Regions from separate parts of the Kitasatospora sp. NPDC040550 genome, predicted to be linked through region 1. Evidence: riboswitches for the same ligand, from Rfam matches in the RefSeq annotation. Region 1 holds a riboswitch; each other region holds the start of a gene.

Evidence for each region. Region 1 has a riboswitch for cyclic di-AMP ahead of ACZ58X_RS04660 (glycoside hydrolase family 16 protein). Riboswitches for the same ligand answer to the same signal wherever they lie in the genome.
Region 2: another riboswitch for cyclic di-AMP. It lies ahead of ACZ58X_RS21835 (NlpC/P60 family protein); the one in region 1 lies ahead of ACZ58X_RS04660 (glycoside hydrolase family 16 protein).
Region 3: another riboswitch for cyclic di-AMP. It lies ahead of ACZ58X_RS15205 (transglycosylase family protein); the one in region 1 lies ahead of ACZ58X_RS04660 (glycoside hydrolase family 16 protein).
Region 4: another riboswitch for cyclic di-AMP. It lies ahead of ACZ58X_RS31675 (M23 family metallopeptidase); the one in region 1 lies ahead of ACZ58X_RS04660 (glycoside hydrolase family 16 protein).

Annotation. Positions count from the first base shown of each region.
Region 1 covers NZ_JBVIWC010000002.1:421,235-425,434, reverse strand. Annotated here, with positions in the region: gene ACZ58X_RS04665 (hypothetical protein) at 1-197, shown strand, start outside; gene ACZ58X_RS04660 (glycoside hydrolase family 16 protein) at 294-1,604, opposite strand; cyclic di-AMP (ydaO/yuaA leader) riboswitch at 1,605-1,770, opposite strand; gene ACZ58X_RS04655 (phenolic acid decarboxylase) at 2,223-2,552, shown strand; gene ACZ58X_RS04650 (alpha/beta hydrolase) at 2,671-3,831, opposite strand; gene ACZ58X_RS04645 (TetR/AcrR family transcriptional regulator) at 4,116-4,200, opposite strand, start outside.
Region 2 covers NZ_JBVIWC010000014.1:156,457-160,656, reverse strand. Annotated here, with positions in the region: gene ACZ58X_RS21845 (NYN domain-containing protein) at 1-837, shown strand, start outside; gene ACZ58X_RS21840 (C40 family peptidase) at 1,037-2,071, shown strand; cyclic di-AMP (ydaO/yuaA leader) riboswitch at 2,410-2,565, shown strand; gene ACZ58X_RS21835 (NlpC/P60 family protein) at 2,577-3,689, shown strand; gene ACZ58X_RS21830 (C40 family peptidase) at 3,917-4,200, shown strand, end outside.
Region 3 covers NZ_JBVIWC010000008.1:291,097-295,296, reverse strand. Annotated here, with positions in the region: gene eno (phosphopyruvate hydratase) at 1-750, opposite strand, end outside; gene ACZ58X_RS15205 (transglycosylase family protein) at 1,019-1,801, opposite strand; cyclic di-AMP (ydaO/yuaA leader) riboswitch at 1,803-1,973, opposite strand; gene ACZ58X_RS15200 (cytochrome P450 family protein) at 2,184-3,500, opposite strand; gene ACZ58X_RS15195 (SDR family NAD(P)-dependent oxidoreductase) at 3,803-4,200, shown strand, end outside.
Region 4 covers NZ_JBVIWC010000026.1:128,078-132,277, forward strand. Annotated here, with positions in the region: gene ACZ58X_RS31660 (TetR/AcrR family transcriptional regulator) at 1-504, opposite strand, end outside; gene ACZ58X_RS31665 (alpha/beta fold hydrolase) at 534-1,358, opposite strand; gene ACZ58X_RS31670 (YiaA/YiaB family inner membrane protein) at 1,512-1,802, opposite strand; cyclic di-AMP (ydaO/yuaA leader) riboswitch at 1,999-2,157, shown strand; gene ACZ58X_RS31675 (M23 family metallopeptidase) at 2,170-2,994, shown strand; gene ACZ58X_RS31680 (hypothetical protein) at 3,050-4,009, opposite strand; gene ACZ58X_RS31685 (GNAT family N-acetyltransferase) at 4,052-4,200, shown strand, end outside.

The DNA of each region.
Region 1 (4,200 bases):
TGGTGCGCTGCACCTTCGGGCCCGGCCTGCGGGAGGGACGCACCGCGACCGCGATCGTCCCGCTGCGGATCTCCCCCGACACGCCCTTGGGCGTGCTGACCGGCGGGGAGGTCTCGGTGCACAGCCCGGACGACCGGCATCCGCGCAACAACCGGCAGCCGTTCGACATCAGGGTCGTCGAGACGGCGGGCGGCTGACGGACCGGATCGCCCCACCGGTCACCGGCCGCCGGCGAGCGGCTGCCGGACGTCCGATGACCGGTGGGGCGGGCTCGTGGCTACCGGTAGACGCGGTTACCGGTACACGCGGACGTAGTCGGCGGCCATGGTGATCGGGGCGGTCCCCTGCGGCGCCGGGTGGTACTTGCCGGCGCTCACCGAGAGGTTGAGGATCAGGTACGCCGAGAAGTTGGCCCCGACGCCCTTGCCGTCCGAGTACACCTTGACGCCGTTGACGTACCAGTCCACCGAGTTGGCGCCGTAGTAGGTGCCGATGGTCACCCACTGGTCGGCGGCGACGGCGCTCGCGTCGGTGTAGTAGTCGGGGTTGCCGGGGTTGACGTGGTTGGTCAGCTCCAGCAGGTTCGGGTTGTCGGGGTGGTACTCGAAGGAGTCGATCTCCCCGTTGCCGTTCTTCCAGGTCCACAGGGCGGGCCAGGCGCCGGTGCCGGCGGGCAGCTTGACCCGGGTCTCGGCGTAGTCGCCGGTCTTGACCTGGAAGCCCTCGGCGGAGCCCTCGGTGGTCAGGAAGCCCGTGTTCCAGGACTGCTTGCCGTTCTCCAGGGTGGGCCCGCCCGGGGTGGCGGTGAAGGTGGCGACGCCGTTCGCGACGGCGACGTTGTTCCTGTTCAGCCAGTCGAGCTTGTTGTCGTCCGGGTTGTGGTTCCCGTACTTGTACGAGGTGCTCTTGTCGCCGACCCAGCGCTGGCCCCAGCTGATCGGGCCGTTGAACTCGTCGGACCAGGTCAGCGACTTGCCCGCGATCGGGGAGGACGGCGCCGTGGTCGTCGGAGTGGCCGTGGCGCTCGGGGTGGTGGTCGGGGTCTGGGTCGGCGTCGCGGTGGGGGTCGTGGTGGGCGTCGCGGTGGGGATCGTGGTGGGCTTCGCCGTCGGGGACGGGGTCGGCGTGGGCGTACCCGTGGCCGAGACCACCAGCTGCTGCGAGGGCAGGTTGTGCCACGCGCCGCCGAGGTCCTGCCAGAAGCCGAACTGGGTGTACGTCCCCGCGGGCAGGGTGCGGGCCGCACTGGTGTAGTTGAATCCGCCCGGGCAGATCTGCACGTTGCTCGCGTTGCCCGGGAAGTCCAGGTTGGTGCCGCGCGCGTCACGGACGCCGACGCCGACGGTCCTGGCGGTGAAGCAGGACGAGGAGTGCAGGGCCAGCGAGGCGGTGCCGGCCTTGCCGGCGACCATCGTGGCGGGGGCGAGCCGGTCCTGGGTGACGGTCGGGCCGGTGGCGGCCTGGGCACCGGAGACGGACGGCAGGCCGAGCAGGCCGGCACCGGTGATGGCGAGCGCACCGGTCGTGGCGAGGGCGGCGTTGCGGCCCCGGTGGGACGGACGGGCGTGGCGGGGCGCGCGACGGCGCCGGGCAGGCTGGTGCATGGGGATCCTCTGCGACGCCTGCGAGGTGAGCTGTCGGATTCGGGCTGCAGTTGCCCGGCCGCCTGTGGAGCGGCTTCACCCCTAGCCTCGACCCGCACGCTGGTGCGTACGGGCCGGGCGCTGACCTTGGTTCCCCCGCTCCCGTCCGCTGTGGTGCTCGGGTACTCGCCGGCGGGTGGACGGGACTCGGCGTCCCGGCGGCGGGGTCCGCGACAGCGGACGACGAGTGCAGGCTAGGCAGGCCGTCCGTGGACGGACAACCTGATCAAGCCGGTTGTCGCGCAGCTCACAGTGGTGTCGATCAACGACGCTGCGTGGTGGCCGAGTTGATCACTGGAGTCGACGCCGGCGGATCACCCCGTACGGGGCCTCCCGGGATGTCGGCCGACCCGTCCGCGGGTACCCGATCGGACCCGCCGTGCGGCCCGCCCGGGGTGCCGGTCGCACACGGTGCGCGGTGCGGCGGTGGCGGACCGTACCGTGACCGCCGTGGCGTGGAGCCGCCCGAATCCGCCCGGTCGGATAAATTGGAGCCCTGGGATTTTCCGCGGTGCACAAGAGCACCGGCCAGAGCCGTACGACCCGTCCCCCGTTCCAGAGAAGAGGTTCCGCCCCACCATGACCGCGCCCCTGCCCGCCTTCGCCGGCCGTACCTACGTCTTCCGGGCCGACAACGGCGCGGCCTTCCGCAACTCCTACTCGGCCGACGGCACCCGGCTGCGCTGGGAGGGCCTCGGTGAGTCGGCGGGCCAGTGGGAGGACGTGCGACTGCACGTGGCCGAGGTCGCACCGGAGATCTACTTCATCAGCTGGACGGAACAGAGCGGGATCACCGTCAGCCACGTGATGGACCTCAACGCGCTGACCGTACGGGCCTTCTGGACCTTCGAGGGCGAGGGCGGCCGGGTCGGCCAGCTGCACACCGGGACGCTGGAACGGGTCGCCTGACCGGCGCCGGAACGGGCCGAACCCCCGGGAGCCGCGGCTTCCGGGGGTTCGGCCCGTTCCGTGCGTTCTGCGTGTCCTGCGCGGTCCGCGTGTTCCGTGCGTTCCGTGGGCGGCGCCGTCAGACGGTCTGGCCCGGGTGGCCCGGCTGGTTCGGAACCTTGAGGTGCTGGGACAGCCACTCCAGCGAGGACGGCAGCAGGGCGCTCCAGGTCTCGAAGTTGTGGCCGCCGTTCTCGAGCATGCTGTAGGAGACCTTCATCGGGCTCTTCGCGGCCTCGATGAACGCCTCGGTGTCATGCTTGTAGTTGCCGTCGCCCTTCTTGGTGCCGGCCAGCAGCACGGAGACGTTCGGCTGCGGCAGGTTCTTCAACCGCCACATCAGGTCGGCCTCGTTGCGGCGCTGCTTGCTGCCGCCGAAGAGGTCGCCGGTGGTCGGGTCGTCGGCCGCCTCGTAGTACCCGGACAGGGACACGGCGGTCGGGAAGACGTCCGGGTGCCGCATGGCCAGCTTGAGCGCGCAGTAGCCGCCGGTGGAGTTGCCCATGACGGCCCAGGCCTGCGGGTCGGTCGAGACCCGGTAGCTGGCCTGGACCGCCGACGGGACGTCCTTGGTGAAGTACGTGTCGGACTGGGCGCCGCCCGGGATGTCCTCACACTCGGTGTCCTGCGGCAGCGCGGGCGAGGGGCGCATCAGGACCATGACGGTCGGCTGCATCCGACCCTCCTGCAGCAGCTTGAGCGCGGCGCCCGGGTAGTTGAAGCGGGTGATCAGGTTCTCGGCGATTCCTGGGAATCCGGTGCTGACGATCACGGCCGGGAACTGCTTCTGCGCGTACTCGGGCTGGAAGTACTGCGGCGGAAGGTAGACGTAGCCCTCGGTCGACAGCCGGCTCTCCTTGCCGTCGATCCGGACCTTGCGGATCTCGCCGGACTGGCTGGGCTCACGGCCCATGGCGCCGCCGCCCTTGACCGAGGCCTGGCCTATGGTCTCGACCAGCAGTCGGCCGGAGGCGTCCGCCTTGTTGTGGATGACCACCGGGCCGGTGCTGCCCGTGCCCATCAGATCGTCCCAACTGCTGTAGAAGGCGAAGTAGTTGTTCGCCACCAGCCCGAGCGCGGCGAGCACCGCCAGCTGGGTGGCGAGTAGCGCACCGATCCGGCCGAGCACCGCCTGCCAGCTCTTCCGGGCGAGTCTGGGCCAGAGCCAGACCGTGCCGACCATCATCACGACCGCCATCAGCACGGCCAGTGCCAGCACCTTGTGGCTCGTCAGACCCATGTTCCAGTTGCTCCCACGCCTCGAACTCCGCGCCCCCTCCGCTCAGGGACATCCGAGGAGGTCACCCCGGTTCCCCCACCGGGGCGCGAGCACCAACCCTAGCGGGAGCTGGGAGGAAGCTGATCGGGGGCTGTGGGCAGGCCGCGAACAGATGACAGGGTTCAACTTTCAGATGACAGCTTTCAGATAACAGATAACAGATTTCAAAAGTTGTTCGCTGTCATCTGTCAGCTGTCATCTGAAAGCTGTCATCTGTTCGCCGTCACCCGCTCGCCGCCGACCCGCTACTCCCCCGCCGGCCGGGCCCACAGTCGCAGCCCCGCCGTGAGTTCGCGCATGCAGCGGGCGCCGAGGTCCTGCGGGGAGCCG
Region 2 (4,200 bases), on a different contig from region 1:
CGCGCGGAGTTCGAGGGCGTCCGGCGGGAGGCCGAGTCGCTGCGCAAGAAGGTGCGGTCGCTGGAGAGCGACACCCGGCGGGCGCAGGCCGAGACCCGGCGGGTGGCCGGGGAGCTGGAGGCCGCGAGGGCGCAGGCCACCGGGGAGCGCAGCGCGGCCGAGTCCGAGGCGCGACGGCTGCGGCACCGGGTGTCCGAACTGGAGACCGCGGTCGAGCAGGGCCGCCGCTCGGCCCGGGAGGGCCGCAGCGTCGAGGACATGCGGCTGCGGCTGCTGTTGGACACCGTGCTGCAGTCGGCGCAGGGCCTGCAGCGGGAACTGGCCCTGCCGGTCTCCCAGATCCGCCCGGCGGACCTGGTGGAGGCGGTGGTGCCGGGGGCGGCCTCGCCGCACGACGTGGCCCGGCGCGGCCTGGCCGAGGACGACCCGGCGCTGCTGGACCAGCTGCTGGCGATCCCGCAGGTGCACCTGGTGGTGGACGGCTACAACGTGACCAAGACCGGGTATCCGGCGCTGCCGCTGGAGCAGCAGCGGATCCGGCTGCTGGGCGGGCTGGCGATGCTGGCCCAGCGCACCCAGGCGGAGGTCACCTGTGTGTTCGACGGGCAGGACCTGGACGTACCGGTCATCATGGCGCCCCCGCGCGGGGTGCGGGTACGGTTCAGCCGGACCGGCGAGACCGCGGACGAGCTGATCCGCCGTCTGGTCCGGGCCGAGCCGCAGGGCCGTCCGGTGGTGGTGGTCTCCACCGACCGGGAGGTCGCCGAGGGCGTGCGGAAGGCGGGTGCGCGCCCGGTGGCCTCGGTGCTGCTGCTGAACCGGCTGGCCCGGCCCTGAGCCGGGGCCGGGGGCGGTGACGGCAGGTCAGTGGGGCGTCCGCGCGGGTGTGCGGATCCGGTGAAGTCAGCGGGGGAACCGGAGTTCACGCCTTCGGGGAGTGGCAAAACGGGTAGATCTTCACTAGGGTCTGGCGTCAAACCTATTTTCCGGAATCTCACCTGATCAGGTGAGTCCGATGGAAGAAGGAGCCGGTCCCTTGGCCTCCCACCGCCGTCCCAAGCAGCCGAGCCGCGCGCGGGTCTCCGTGCTCACCGCTGCTGCTGCGACCGCGGTCGCCCTCTCCGCCCAGGTCGCCGCGCATGCCGCGCCGCAGCCGAACAAGAGTGACGTCAAGGCGCAGATCGACCAGCTCCAGCAGGAGCAGGAGCAGGCGGCCGAGAAGTACAACGGCGCCAAGGAGCGCTCCGACCAGCTCCGCAAGCAGGCCGACCAGCTCCAGGACCAGGTGGCCCGCAGCCAGGACCAGATGGGCCAGCTCCAGGTGGGCCTGGCCCAGGTCGCGGGCGAGCAGTACCGCACCGGCGGCATCGACCCGTCCGTCCAGCTGATGCTCTCCTCCGACCCGTCCGGCTACCTGGACAAGGCGTCGAGCGTCCAGCAGGCCAGCACCACCCAGACCGAGGCGCTCAAGGGCCTGCTCGACCAGCAGCGCCGACTGGACCAGGAGAAGGCCGAGGCGGCCGCCGTGCTCGCCTCCCTGGACTCCACCACCAAGGACCTCAACCAGGCCAAGGCGGACGTCAACACCAAGTTGAAGGCCGCCCAGGACCTGCTGAACTCGCTCAGCGCCGCCGACCGGGCCGCGCTCCGGGCCCAGCAGCAGCAGGACGACCGCGCCTCCCGCGGCGCCGACCGGGTCGACCTCGGCAACCTGCCGCCGGCCAGCGGCTACGCCGCCGTGGCGGTGGCCAAGGCGATGAGCAAGCAGGGCTCGCCGTACGTCTGGGGCGCCACCGGGCCCTCCACCTTCGACTGCTCGGGCCTGATGGTCTGGGCGTACGGCCAGGCCGGCGTCTCGCTGCCGCGCACCTCGCAGGAGCAGGGCCACATCGGGACCGCCGTGACGCTGGCCACCGCCCAGCCGGGCGACCTGGTGATCTACGGCGGCGACATGCACCACGTCGGGATGTACATCGGCAACGGCATGGTGGTCCACGCGCCGCACACCGGTGACGTGGTGAAGGTGATGAAGGCCGACGCGATGTCGATCAACACGATCCGCCGGATCTGACGGACCGGCACCTCCCCGAGGGGCCGGTTCCGGCCCTGTGATCCGCGCCACCTCCGGTCGGGGGTGGCGCGTCGGTTTGCGGTCCCGGTGGGCCGGACGGTGAGAGTCGATCAGCTTTGCGTGCGGCAGTGATCACCATCAGTCATTTTCACAAAAGAACATGGGTAATCTTCCGTCTTTTTTCTGACAAGGATTTGAACGGATCACGGTTCAGTTACTAGGGTCATGCTCCGAACCACCGCACAGTCGATCACCCAGCCTGGGTGGCGGCGGTGGTTACCGCCGAGTTCGCGAAACAGCGGGGCAGGTCGAAGCGACTGCCCGACAGGGGAGCCCAGTAGTCGGGGGCGCTGCGGAGCGGAGCCGGGGAACCACACGTTCCTCCGGGGTGAATCGGCGCCAGGTCGGCCGTAGGTGAGGCCGGTGAGGCGTCGTAGGGCATGCTTCCGGCCCGAACCCGTCAGCTCACCCGGTAGGCGGAGGTAGGAAGAAGGAGTCCGCCTTCGTGGCGTCCCATCGTCGTCCCAAGCCCGCCAGCCGCACCCGCGTCTCGATCCTGACCGGTTTCGCCGCCGCGGCCGTCGCCCTCTCCGCGCAGTCCGGCGCGCACGCCGACCCGCAGCCGACCAAGGACCAGGTCAAGGAGCAGGTCGACCAGCTCAACGAGCAGGCCGAGCAGGCGACCGAGAAGTACAACGCCGCCCAGGAGAAGCAGCAGGAGCTGGAGAAGCAGGTCTCCGGCCTCCAGGACCAGGTGGCCCGGCAGCAGGCCCAGGTGACCGACCTCCAGGGCGGCCTGGCCGAGATCGCCGGCGAGCAGTACCGCAACGGGGGCATATCCCCGACGGTCCAGCTGATGCTGTCCTCCAGCCCGGACAACTTCCTCAACCAGGCCGGCGCGCTGAACCAGGCGGGCAGCACCCAGAAGAACCAGCTCAAGCAGCTGCAGGACCAGCAGCGCAAGCTGGACCAGGACCGCACCGAGGCCCAGGGCAAGCTCGGCGAGCTGGAGTCCACGACCCAGCAGCTGAAGGCCTCCAAGGACGAGGTCCAGAACAAGCTCAAGGCCGCCCAGGACCTGCTCAACACGCTGACCGAGCAGGAGCGCCAGGCGATCAAGGCGGCCGAGGACAAGGCCGCCGCCGACGCCGCCGCGAAGGCCGCCGCCGCCAAGCCGGCCACCCCGGACCGTGCCTCGCGCGACAGCAGCCGCGGCGACCTCGGCTCGGGCTCCACCGCCGCGCCGGTCAAGGTCGCCCCGGGCAGCTCGCACGGTGCCGCCGCGCTGGCCGCCGCCGCCACCAAGGTCGGCAGCCCGTACGTCTGGGGCGCCACCGGCCCCGGCTCCTTCGACTGCTCCGGCCTGATGGTCTGGGCGTTCAACCAGGCCGGGGTGTCGCTGCCGCGCACCTCGCAGGAGCAGGCCGGCGCCGGCACCCGGATCGGCTCGGACATCTCCCAGGCCCAGCCCGGCGACATGCTGATCTTCTACGGCGACGCCCACCACGTCGGCATCTACGCGGGCAACGGCCAGGTGCTGCACGCTCCCAAGCCGGGTGCGTCGGTGCGCTACGAGGCCGTCTCCAACATGCCGCTGACCTCCATCGTGCGGGTCTGATCCCCACCCACGCGTTCACGGGCCCGGTCCTCCGTCACGGAGGGCCGGGCCTGCGGCTTTTCCGGCGGCTCGACCTGGTGTCCGATTAGGGGTCAAATATTCTGGTCGGTAGGGGTTTGGACTCACTTGCCCGGACTCGCTAACGTCTGCCACCGGACTCCCGCTCGACGGCCGCCCACCGGGGCGCGGCCGCGGGGCCGCGCCGCAGGACTGGAGCCGTTGCCGCCATGCCCGTGCACCGCCGTTCCCAACTGCTCGCCCGTGCGCTGGTACTGACCGCGGCCGCCACCACGGCCCTGGGCGTGGCGACCGCCGGCAGCGCCCAGGCCGCCCCCGGGGGGCCGGAGGCGCCCGACCGCAAGGACGTCAAGGCCCAGGTCGAGCAGCTGTACGACGAGGCCGAACAGGCCTCGGAGAAGTACAACGCCGCGCAGGAGGCGCAGAAGCGGCTGCTGGGCGAGACCACGATCCTCCAGGGCGAGGTCGCCGCCGCCCAGGAGCAGCTCAACGA
Region 3 (4,200 bases), on a different contig from region 1:
CTGGAAGAACTCGGAGGCGGCGACGTCCAGGGCCAGCGCGATGTCGCGGCCGGGCACGTAGCCGGCCTTCTGGATGGCCTCGGTGATGAGGTCCAGGGCCTCGCGGTTGCTGTCCAGGTTCGGCGCGAAGCCGCCCTCGTCGCCGAGGCCGGTGGACAGGCCGCGCTCCTTCAACACGCCCTTGAGGGTGTGGTAGACCTCGACGCCCCAGCGGACGGCCTCGGAGAAGGACTCCGCGCCGATCGGAGCGATCATGAACTCCTGGATGTCGACGTTGGAGTCCGCGTGCGAGCCGCCGTTGAGGATGTTCATCATCGGGACCGGCAGGACGTGGGCGTTCGGGCCGCCCAGGTAGCGGAACAGCGGCAGGTCGCTGGCCTCGGAGGCGGCGTGCGCGACGGCCAGCGAGACGCCCAGGATGGCGTTGGCGCCGAGCGAGGACTTGTCCGGGGTGGCGTCCAGGTCGAGCATGGCCTGGTCGATCAGGCGCTGCTCGGTGGCGTCGTAGCCGACCAGCTCGGGGCCGATCTGCTCGATGACGGCCAGGACGGCCTTCTCCACGCCCTTGCCGAAGTAGCGGTTCTTGTCGCCGTCGCGCAGTTCGAGCGCCTCGAAGGCGCCGGTCGAGGCACCCGACGGAACAGCGGCACGACCCGTGCTGCCGTCGTCGAGGCCGACCTCGACCTCGACCGTGGGGTTGCCGCGGGAGTCGAGGATTTCACGGGCTACGACGACATCGATGGACGGCACGAAGCATCTCCTTGCGGAAGCAGGGTCCGGCCGCGGGTGGTGCTGCCGGCCGGACGATTGCGGAGTCGTTACGACCAGAGCCTAACCGCCCGGGCTCCCGGGGCCACGTCCGCCTGGGCTGCGTCTCACCGTGTGGCCCGGCTACCCACCGGTAGTTCACCTGCTCGTCCCGGTGCGTCCCACCGGGGCGGGCGGACGCGGACGGAGGGGGCCGCCGGGCGCGGCCCCCTCCGTGTCCAGCGTGTCGTCCGCCGTGGAACGGTCCGGCTCAGCCCAGGTGCAGGACCTGGCCGGGCACGATCAGGTCCGGGTTTCCGCCGACCGTGCCGCGGTTGCCGTCGTACAGCGCCTGCCAGCCGCCGGACACGCCCTGGGCGGTGGCGATGCCCGACAGGGTGTCGCCGTCCCGCACGGTGTAGTCGTGGCCGGTCGTGGCGGCCGGGGCCTGGGCGGCCCGCGGGGCGGCGTGCTTGGGGGCGTACTGCTGCGCCGACGGGTCGGCGGGCTTCTCGGCCTGCTTCGGCGCGGCGTGCTTCGGCGCGTACTGCTGGACCGGCTTCGGCTGGGCGGGCTTCGCGGCGGCCTTGGGGGCCTGCTGCTTGGGCGCCTGCTTCTGGGCCTGCTGCTTCTGCGGCTTGGCGTCCGAGGAGGTGTCCACCTCGGCCGGGGCGCCGCCCTTGCTCAGGCCGGCCTTCTTGGAGCAGACCGGCCAGGCGCCGGGGCCCTGCGAGGCGAGGACCTTCTCGGCGACCGCGATCTGCTGCGCCTTGCTGGCCTGGTTGGCCTGCGCCGCGTACGCGGTGCCGCCGTACGCCTTCCAGGTGCTGGAGGTGAACTGGAGGCCGCCGGAGAAGCCGTTGCCGGTGTTGATGCTCCAGTCGCCGCCGCTCTCGCACTGGGCGACGGAGTCCCAGACGGAGGCCGGGGCGGCGGAGGCGCCGGTGGCGGTGAGGAGCGGCAGTGCGAGTCCGACGCCGGCCACACCGGCGACGGCGATGGCCTTCTCGGCCTGGGTGCGACGACGATGACGGCCAGTTCCAACGAACAGCATGAAGGTCCCTCTCCGCACGCCTGCGAGGTGAGCTGTCGGGTTCGGACCGGGAGGTGGCCCGGCCGCCGTCTGCGGAATCGAATCCGCGCGGGCGGCTTCACCCCAAGCCGTGGAGGAACGGCAACAAACCTGGTTCCCCCGCCCCTGCCCAGGGTTCTGGTCGGTTTCCCGTGACGCGGCGGGCAGGATTCGGCGTCCCGCGCACGAGGTCCGCAGCTGCGAACTCCACGGAGACTAGACAGATCCTCAGACGAATCACAAGCTCATATCACCGACATCACACAAGAATTACGGCCCGTGTTCGATCGCCTACCAACGGCGGGGCTTTGTCCGGTTTGATGGGCGTTCATACCGCCGCCGGTGGCCGGTTCCGGATGCCTCGTCAGCGTGTCGCCGGCTCAGGAACGCCGTGCGGCGACCGGAGCTCCGGACTGAATTCGACCGGAAGTTCGCGCAATCCACGCATGATCAGGCCACCCCGCCAGCGCAGATTCTCCGGGCTTTCGGCCAGTCGCAGGTCGGGCAGCCGGGAAAGCAGCGTGGCCAGCGCGGACCGCCCCTCCAACCGGGCCAGCGGGGCGCCGATGCAGTAGTGGATGCCGTGCCCGAACCCCAGGTGCGGGTTGTCGCTCCGGGCCAGGTCGAGGGTGTTCTCGTCGGAGAACCTGGCCGGATCGCGGTCCGCCGCCGCCAGCACCACCAGCACCGGATCACCGACCGGGATCTCCACCCCGCCGATGGTCAGCGGACGGGTCGCGAACCGCCAGGTCGCCAGCTCCACCGGCCCGTCGTAGCGCAGGAGTTCCTCGATCCCGGTCTCCAGCAGCGCGGTCTCGCCGCGGGCCACCGACTCCTGCAGCAGGGCCCGCTGCCCGGGATTGCGCAGCAGCGCGTACGTCCCGTTGCCGATCAGGTTCACCGTCGTCTCGAACCCGGCGAAGAGGAGGATGAAGGCCATCGCGGCGGCCTCGTTCTCGGTCAGGTGCTCGCCGTGGTCGCTCGCCCGGATCAGGCCGGAGATCAGGTCGTCCCCGAGGTCCGCCCGCTTGCGGTGGATCAGCTCCAGCAGGTACGCCCGCATCCGCTTCACCGCCCGGCCCACGCCGCCGCGTTGGCTGCCGCCGTGTCCCGGCTTCGTGTGCCGCAGCATCATTCCGGCCCAGTCGCGGAAGTCGTCCTGGTCCTCGGCCGGCACGCCGAGCAGGTCGCAGATCGCGTAGATGGGGAGCGGGAAGGCGAACTCGTGGATGAGGTCGGCCGAACCGCGCTGCGCGAAGCCGTCGATCAGCCGGTCGGTCAGCTGCTGCACCCGCGGCTCGAACTCGGCCACCCGGCGCGGGGTGAACGCCTTCGACACCAGGCGGCGCAGCCGGGTGTGGTCCGGCGGGTCGATGTTCAGCAGGTGGGTCATCAGGTCCGCCTGCCGCTCCCCCGGGATGCCCACCCGGCCGGTGCGGTGCGCCTGCTCGCTGTGGTGCGCCGGGTTCTTCGACAGCCGGCCGTCCGCGAGCGCCTGCCGGGCGTCCGCGTAGCGCGTCACCAGCCAGGCCTCCACCCCGCTCGGCAGCGTGGTGCGGTGCACCGGGGCGTGCTCGCGCAGCCAGGCGTAGGCGGGGTACGGGTCGGCGGCGAACTCCCAGGTGAAGAGCTGCGGGTCGGGCTGGGCGGCGGGCTGGGCGCCCTCGGGCTGAGCTGGCATGGGTCGACCGTAACCGCTGGACCGGACGGGTCCGGACCGCCGGCGCCCGCGTCCCCGCGACCGCCCGGAGGTCACCGGCGCGCGAACCGCCCGTGACCGGCGCGCGAGCGGCACGCCGACACTCCGTGGACGGCCCGTGGACGGTGTGCGGACAGGCCTTGGCCAGCTCTTGGCCGGGCGGCAGGCGTGAGCCTGGTCACCTGCGGGGTAATCCCTGTTGCGGAGGGTCAGGACGTGCCTACGATCCTCCGAAGTACGCGCGGGCGCCGGTGCGGTGTCGCCCGCAGGGAGGAGCTGGACCAATGACGGTCAGCGGAGCAGTCGTCGTCATCGCGGTACTCGCGGGCGGTTCGGGGGCCGACCTCGCCCGCCGGTTCGCCGCGGCCGGCGCCGCCGGGATGCTGATCGCCGACACCCATGTCGGCATCGCCGAGGACCTCGCCTCCGAACTCGACCGGCCGGGCTGCCCCGTGGTCGGCGTCTCCGGCGACATCCGCCGGCCCAGCGACGTCGCCGCCCTGGTCGACACCGCCGAGAAGCACTTCGGGCCGATCGACCTCTTCTGCGTGGCGGGCCCGAAGGGCGAGCGGATCGTCTCCCTCGCCGACCTGCCCGCCCACCTCGACCTGGAGCGCCTCGCCGAACTGGTCGTCCTGATCGGCGAGGCGATCGGCGAGCTCGTCCCGCCGCAGCGGTCCGC
Region 4 (4,200 bases), on a different contig from region 1:
GAGGTCCTCGGCGAGTTGGAAGGCGCCGGCGATGGAGAGGGAGGCGAAGCCGTGGGCGAGGGAGCGGACGGTGCGGGCGGCGTGGATGGCTTCGGGGCCGTCGAGGCCGTAGCCGCGGAGGACGGCGATGATGACGCCGACGAGCCGGGTGGCGGCGCGGGTGAGGTCGTCGTCGGGCTGGGGCGCCTGGGGGAGGGCCGCGTAGCGGTGGGGGTGTGCGGTGGCGTAGGCCTGGTAGGCGCGCAGGACGGCGGTGACGGCGTCGTCCCCGCTGCGGCCGACGGCGGAGTCCGCGAGCCGGTCGGCGAGTTCTTCGGTGACCCGGACGGCGATGAGCCGCCGTAGTTCGCCGAGTCCGCCGCTGACGTGCTTGTACAGCGAGGGGGTGGCGACGCCGGCCCGGGTGGCGACCGAGGCGAGGGTGAGGGCTTCTCCGCCCTGGTCGTCGATGAGGGCGAGGGCGTGGTCGACGACCTGGTCGGGGGTCAGTCCTACGCGGGGCATGGGTTTCGTCGTCTCCGTGCGGGCGGGGTTCAGGCGAGTTCGGCGAGGAAGGGCAGCAGGGCGTCGGCGACGGCCTGCGGGTTGTCGGCCATCGGGTAGTGCCCGGACCCTTCGATCATCACCTTGCGGGCGCCGAGCTTCTCGGCCTGGAGGTCGGCGACGGCCTCGGGCTTCGGGAAGTCGGGGTCCTTGCTGCCCATGAGGACGAGGGCCGGGCAGCGGACGGCCGCGCACCAGCCCACGGGCGCGGAGTCGCCGGTGACGTGGCCGCGGGTGGCGGTCCGCCGGCCGGGGGTGCGCAGGGCGGCGACGAGTCCGTCGACGTAGCGGTCGAGGTCGGCGGGGCGGGGGCCGGGGTAGGCCATCTTGCGCAGGTAGAAGCCCCAGACGCCGGGCCACCGGACCATGGCGGCGCCCATGACGACCATGACGCCCTGCATGAGGGCGTTGGAGCGGTGTTCGACGAAGGCGTCGATCAGGGCGATCCCGGCGACCCGCTGGGGTGCGTCGCCGGCGACCTTGACGACCGTCGCCCCGGTGTAGGACTGCCCGACCAGGACGGCCCGTTCGATGCCGAGGTGGTCGAGCAGGGCGAGGACGTCGGTGGCGACGGCGGCGGGGCCGTAGTCGTCCCAGACGATCGAGGAGTCGCCGAAGCCGCGCAGGTCCATGGTGATGACCCGGTGGCCGGCGGTGGTGAGCAGCGGGTGCAGGTGCCGGTAGGCGTGGCGGGAGTCGAGCATGCCGGGGAGGAGGACGACGGGGGTGCCGTCGCCCTGCCGGGTGTCGTCGTACGCGAGGCGGCCGCCGGGGAGGTCGAGGTACTGGGTGCTCGGGGTGCTGGTGCCGTTCATGGTGGGCCTCCGCCGGCTCGCTCGTTTCTGCCTGTAGCCATAAAGCTAAGGCTAATAGCCTTAGCCGTCAAGCATCCGGCCGACAGCGAGGGCGCCCCCCGTTCAGGCCCCCTCGGCGTTCAGGGCGCCTCGGTGTTCAGGCCCCCTCGGCGTTCAGGTCCCCTCGACCCGGAAGGGGTCGTGCTCGCTGAGCAGCTTCTCCAGCCGGGCCTGGTCGACCCGGGCGACGGTGTCCGAGGACTCCTGCCGGTCCCGGACCACCTTGGCCAGCGTGAACGAGGAGGTGACGGTGTAGAGGAAGCCGATCCCGAGGAAGGCCCGGGTCCAGCCGCCGACCGGCAGGTAGGCGATCCCGGCGGCGAGGGCGGTGCCGGAGATGCCGAAGGAGAGGACGGCCTGGACGAAGTACGCGGCCGTGGTCCGTGACTGCATCGGTGCGTTCATGGCGCCAGGATGCAGCGGGGCGGCCGGGTCGCACATGAGTAGGAGTACTCAGATGGGCCTGGCGGCTGAGGGGTCGTTCGTTGACGTCCGATCACCTGTTCCACAGTGGCCCCGGGCGGATGGCTTGGAATCAGAGCGTCCTAGGATTAACGTCTGATAACGCAGCGCGGTCGTCAACGCCGTACCCAGACGGCACCGTGCGCCGTCGCCTAATCCCGCCGACCGGCCTCCGGGCAGGTCAGGGAGCCGGGGAACCACGTTCCTTGGGGTGAATCGGCGGGGCTCAGGCCCGGCCGTAGGAGACCTTCCTGCTCCGAACCCGTCAGCTAACCCGGTAGGCGCGAAGGAAGGAAAGGAGCGCGCCTCCGTGGCGTCGACGCACACCCCGGCACACCCGGCCGGCCCCGCAGCCGGTACCCAGCTCCTCGACCACCCCGGCCCGGAGGCCTTCGCCCCGGAGGCCGAGGCCAACCGCCACCGGATGCCGCGTCAGACCCGCGGGGCCTCCCCGCTGCTCGGCGTCACCGCCGTCGCCGCCACCCTGGGCGCCACCGGCTTCGCCTCCGCGACCCCGGCCGCCGCACCCGCCGTCGAGGCCCCGGACGAGGCGCCGGTCGCCCTGGCCGCCGACCCCGGCCTCGCGCTCGCCGCCCGGATCCAGCAGCAGGCCGACAGCCAGCGCACCGCCGCCGAGGAGGGCGCCCGGGTCCAGGCCGCCCAGGAGGCCGAGGCCAAGGCCGCCGCCAAGGAGGCGGAGGCCAAGCGTGCCGCCGAGGAGGCCGAGCGGGCCAAGGCCGCCGCCCTCACCCTGCCGGTGAAGGACTACAACCTCTCCGCCCACTACGGCCAGAGCGCCCGCTACTGGGCCCACCTGCACACCGGCCTGGACTTCGCCGCCGACACCGGCACCGCGGTCTACGCCGTCGGCCAGGGCACCGTCACCTCGGCCGGCTGGTCCGGCTCGTACGGCTACCGGATCGTCGAGACCCTGCCCGACGGCACCGAGATCTGGTACTGCCACCTCTCCTCGATCATCAAGGGCTCCGGCAAGGTCACCGCGGGCCAGCAGATCGGCAAGGTCGGCGCGACCGGCAACGTCACCGGACCGCACCTGCACCTGGAGGTCCGCCCCGGCGGCGGCGCCCCGGTCGACCCGGAGACCTGGCTCCAGCAGCGCGGCCTCACCCCGTAGGACCGATGACGCGGCAGGGCCCCGGGCGGCGCGCCCGGGGCCCTGCCGCGTCAGCTCACTCCTGGCCCTGCGGCTCCTGCTCGTCCCGCTCCTGCTCGACCTGTTCCGGCCGCTCCGGTTCCTGCGGCTCCAGCTCCTCCTCCTCGTCCGCGGGCAGCTGCGCCAGGTAGGCGTCGATCTCGGCCGCCCCCGGCTCCGGCGCGAGCTCCGGGAACTCCTCCACCAGCAGGCGCGGCAGCCCGGGCACCGTCCATTCGCCGAGCAGGTCGAGTGCCGCCTCGGCCGCCGCCACCTCGAACTCCTCGAAGCCACCGGCCAGTTCGTCCGGCATCGGGCGCCCCAGCGCGTTCAGCTCGGCCAGGTTGCGGTAGCTGCGCCGCATCAGGCCCTGCTCCAGCAGCAGCCGCGCGCCGTCGGTGGCCATGCCGACGGACAGCACCCGGCCCGGCCCCCAGCCCAGCCCGTCCGGTTCGTCCAGCCAGCCGGTCGGCGTCAGTGCCTCGTACCCGGCCAGCCGCTGCTCCTCGTCGAGCGCGGCGAAGCCGGCCAGCCAGTCCCGGACGGCCGCCGGGTCCGTCACGTCCACCCCGTGGGCGTGCAGCAGCAGCGCGTACAGCCGGGGCCAGGTCACCAGGTCGGCGCGGCGCAGCAGCCCGGCCGCGACCTCGCCCTGCCACTCGGCCTCGGCGTGCAGCCGCTCCTGGCGCTTGGCGTTGAGCCGCTTCGCGGCCCGCTGGTGGTCGACCAGCAGCCGTACGGCCTCGCCGTAGGCGAGCGGGTCCTGCTCCGGCGTGGGTTGGACGTAGAGGTGGAGCCGCTCGTACAGCAGGTGCTCCACCTGGTCGGAGGTGAGTTCGGGCCAGCCGTCGTGCATCCTGCCCCCGCCCAGCTCCAGCAGCGCCAGCACCGCGCGCAGCGGCGCTTCGGCCACCGGCGCGCGGTCCTGGCCGGCCGCCCAGGCGAGCAGGTCGGCGGCCCTGGTGCGCGGGGCGAGCCGCAGGTCTTCGTCGTTCATGTTCCGAACGGTAGCCGCCGGACGCCGGTAGGGTCGGCAGCCATGGTCCCCGTACGCCTCACCGGCCCCAGGCTCGCCCTCCGCGAGTACCGCCACACCCCGGAGGAGGTGGACGCGCTGCACGCGCTGTACGGCGACCCGGAGGTGACCCGCTACCTCCCCTTCGAGCCGCGCGACCGCGAGACCTGCGC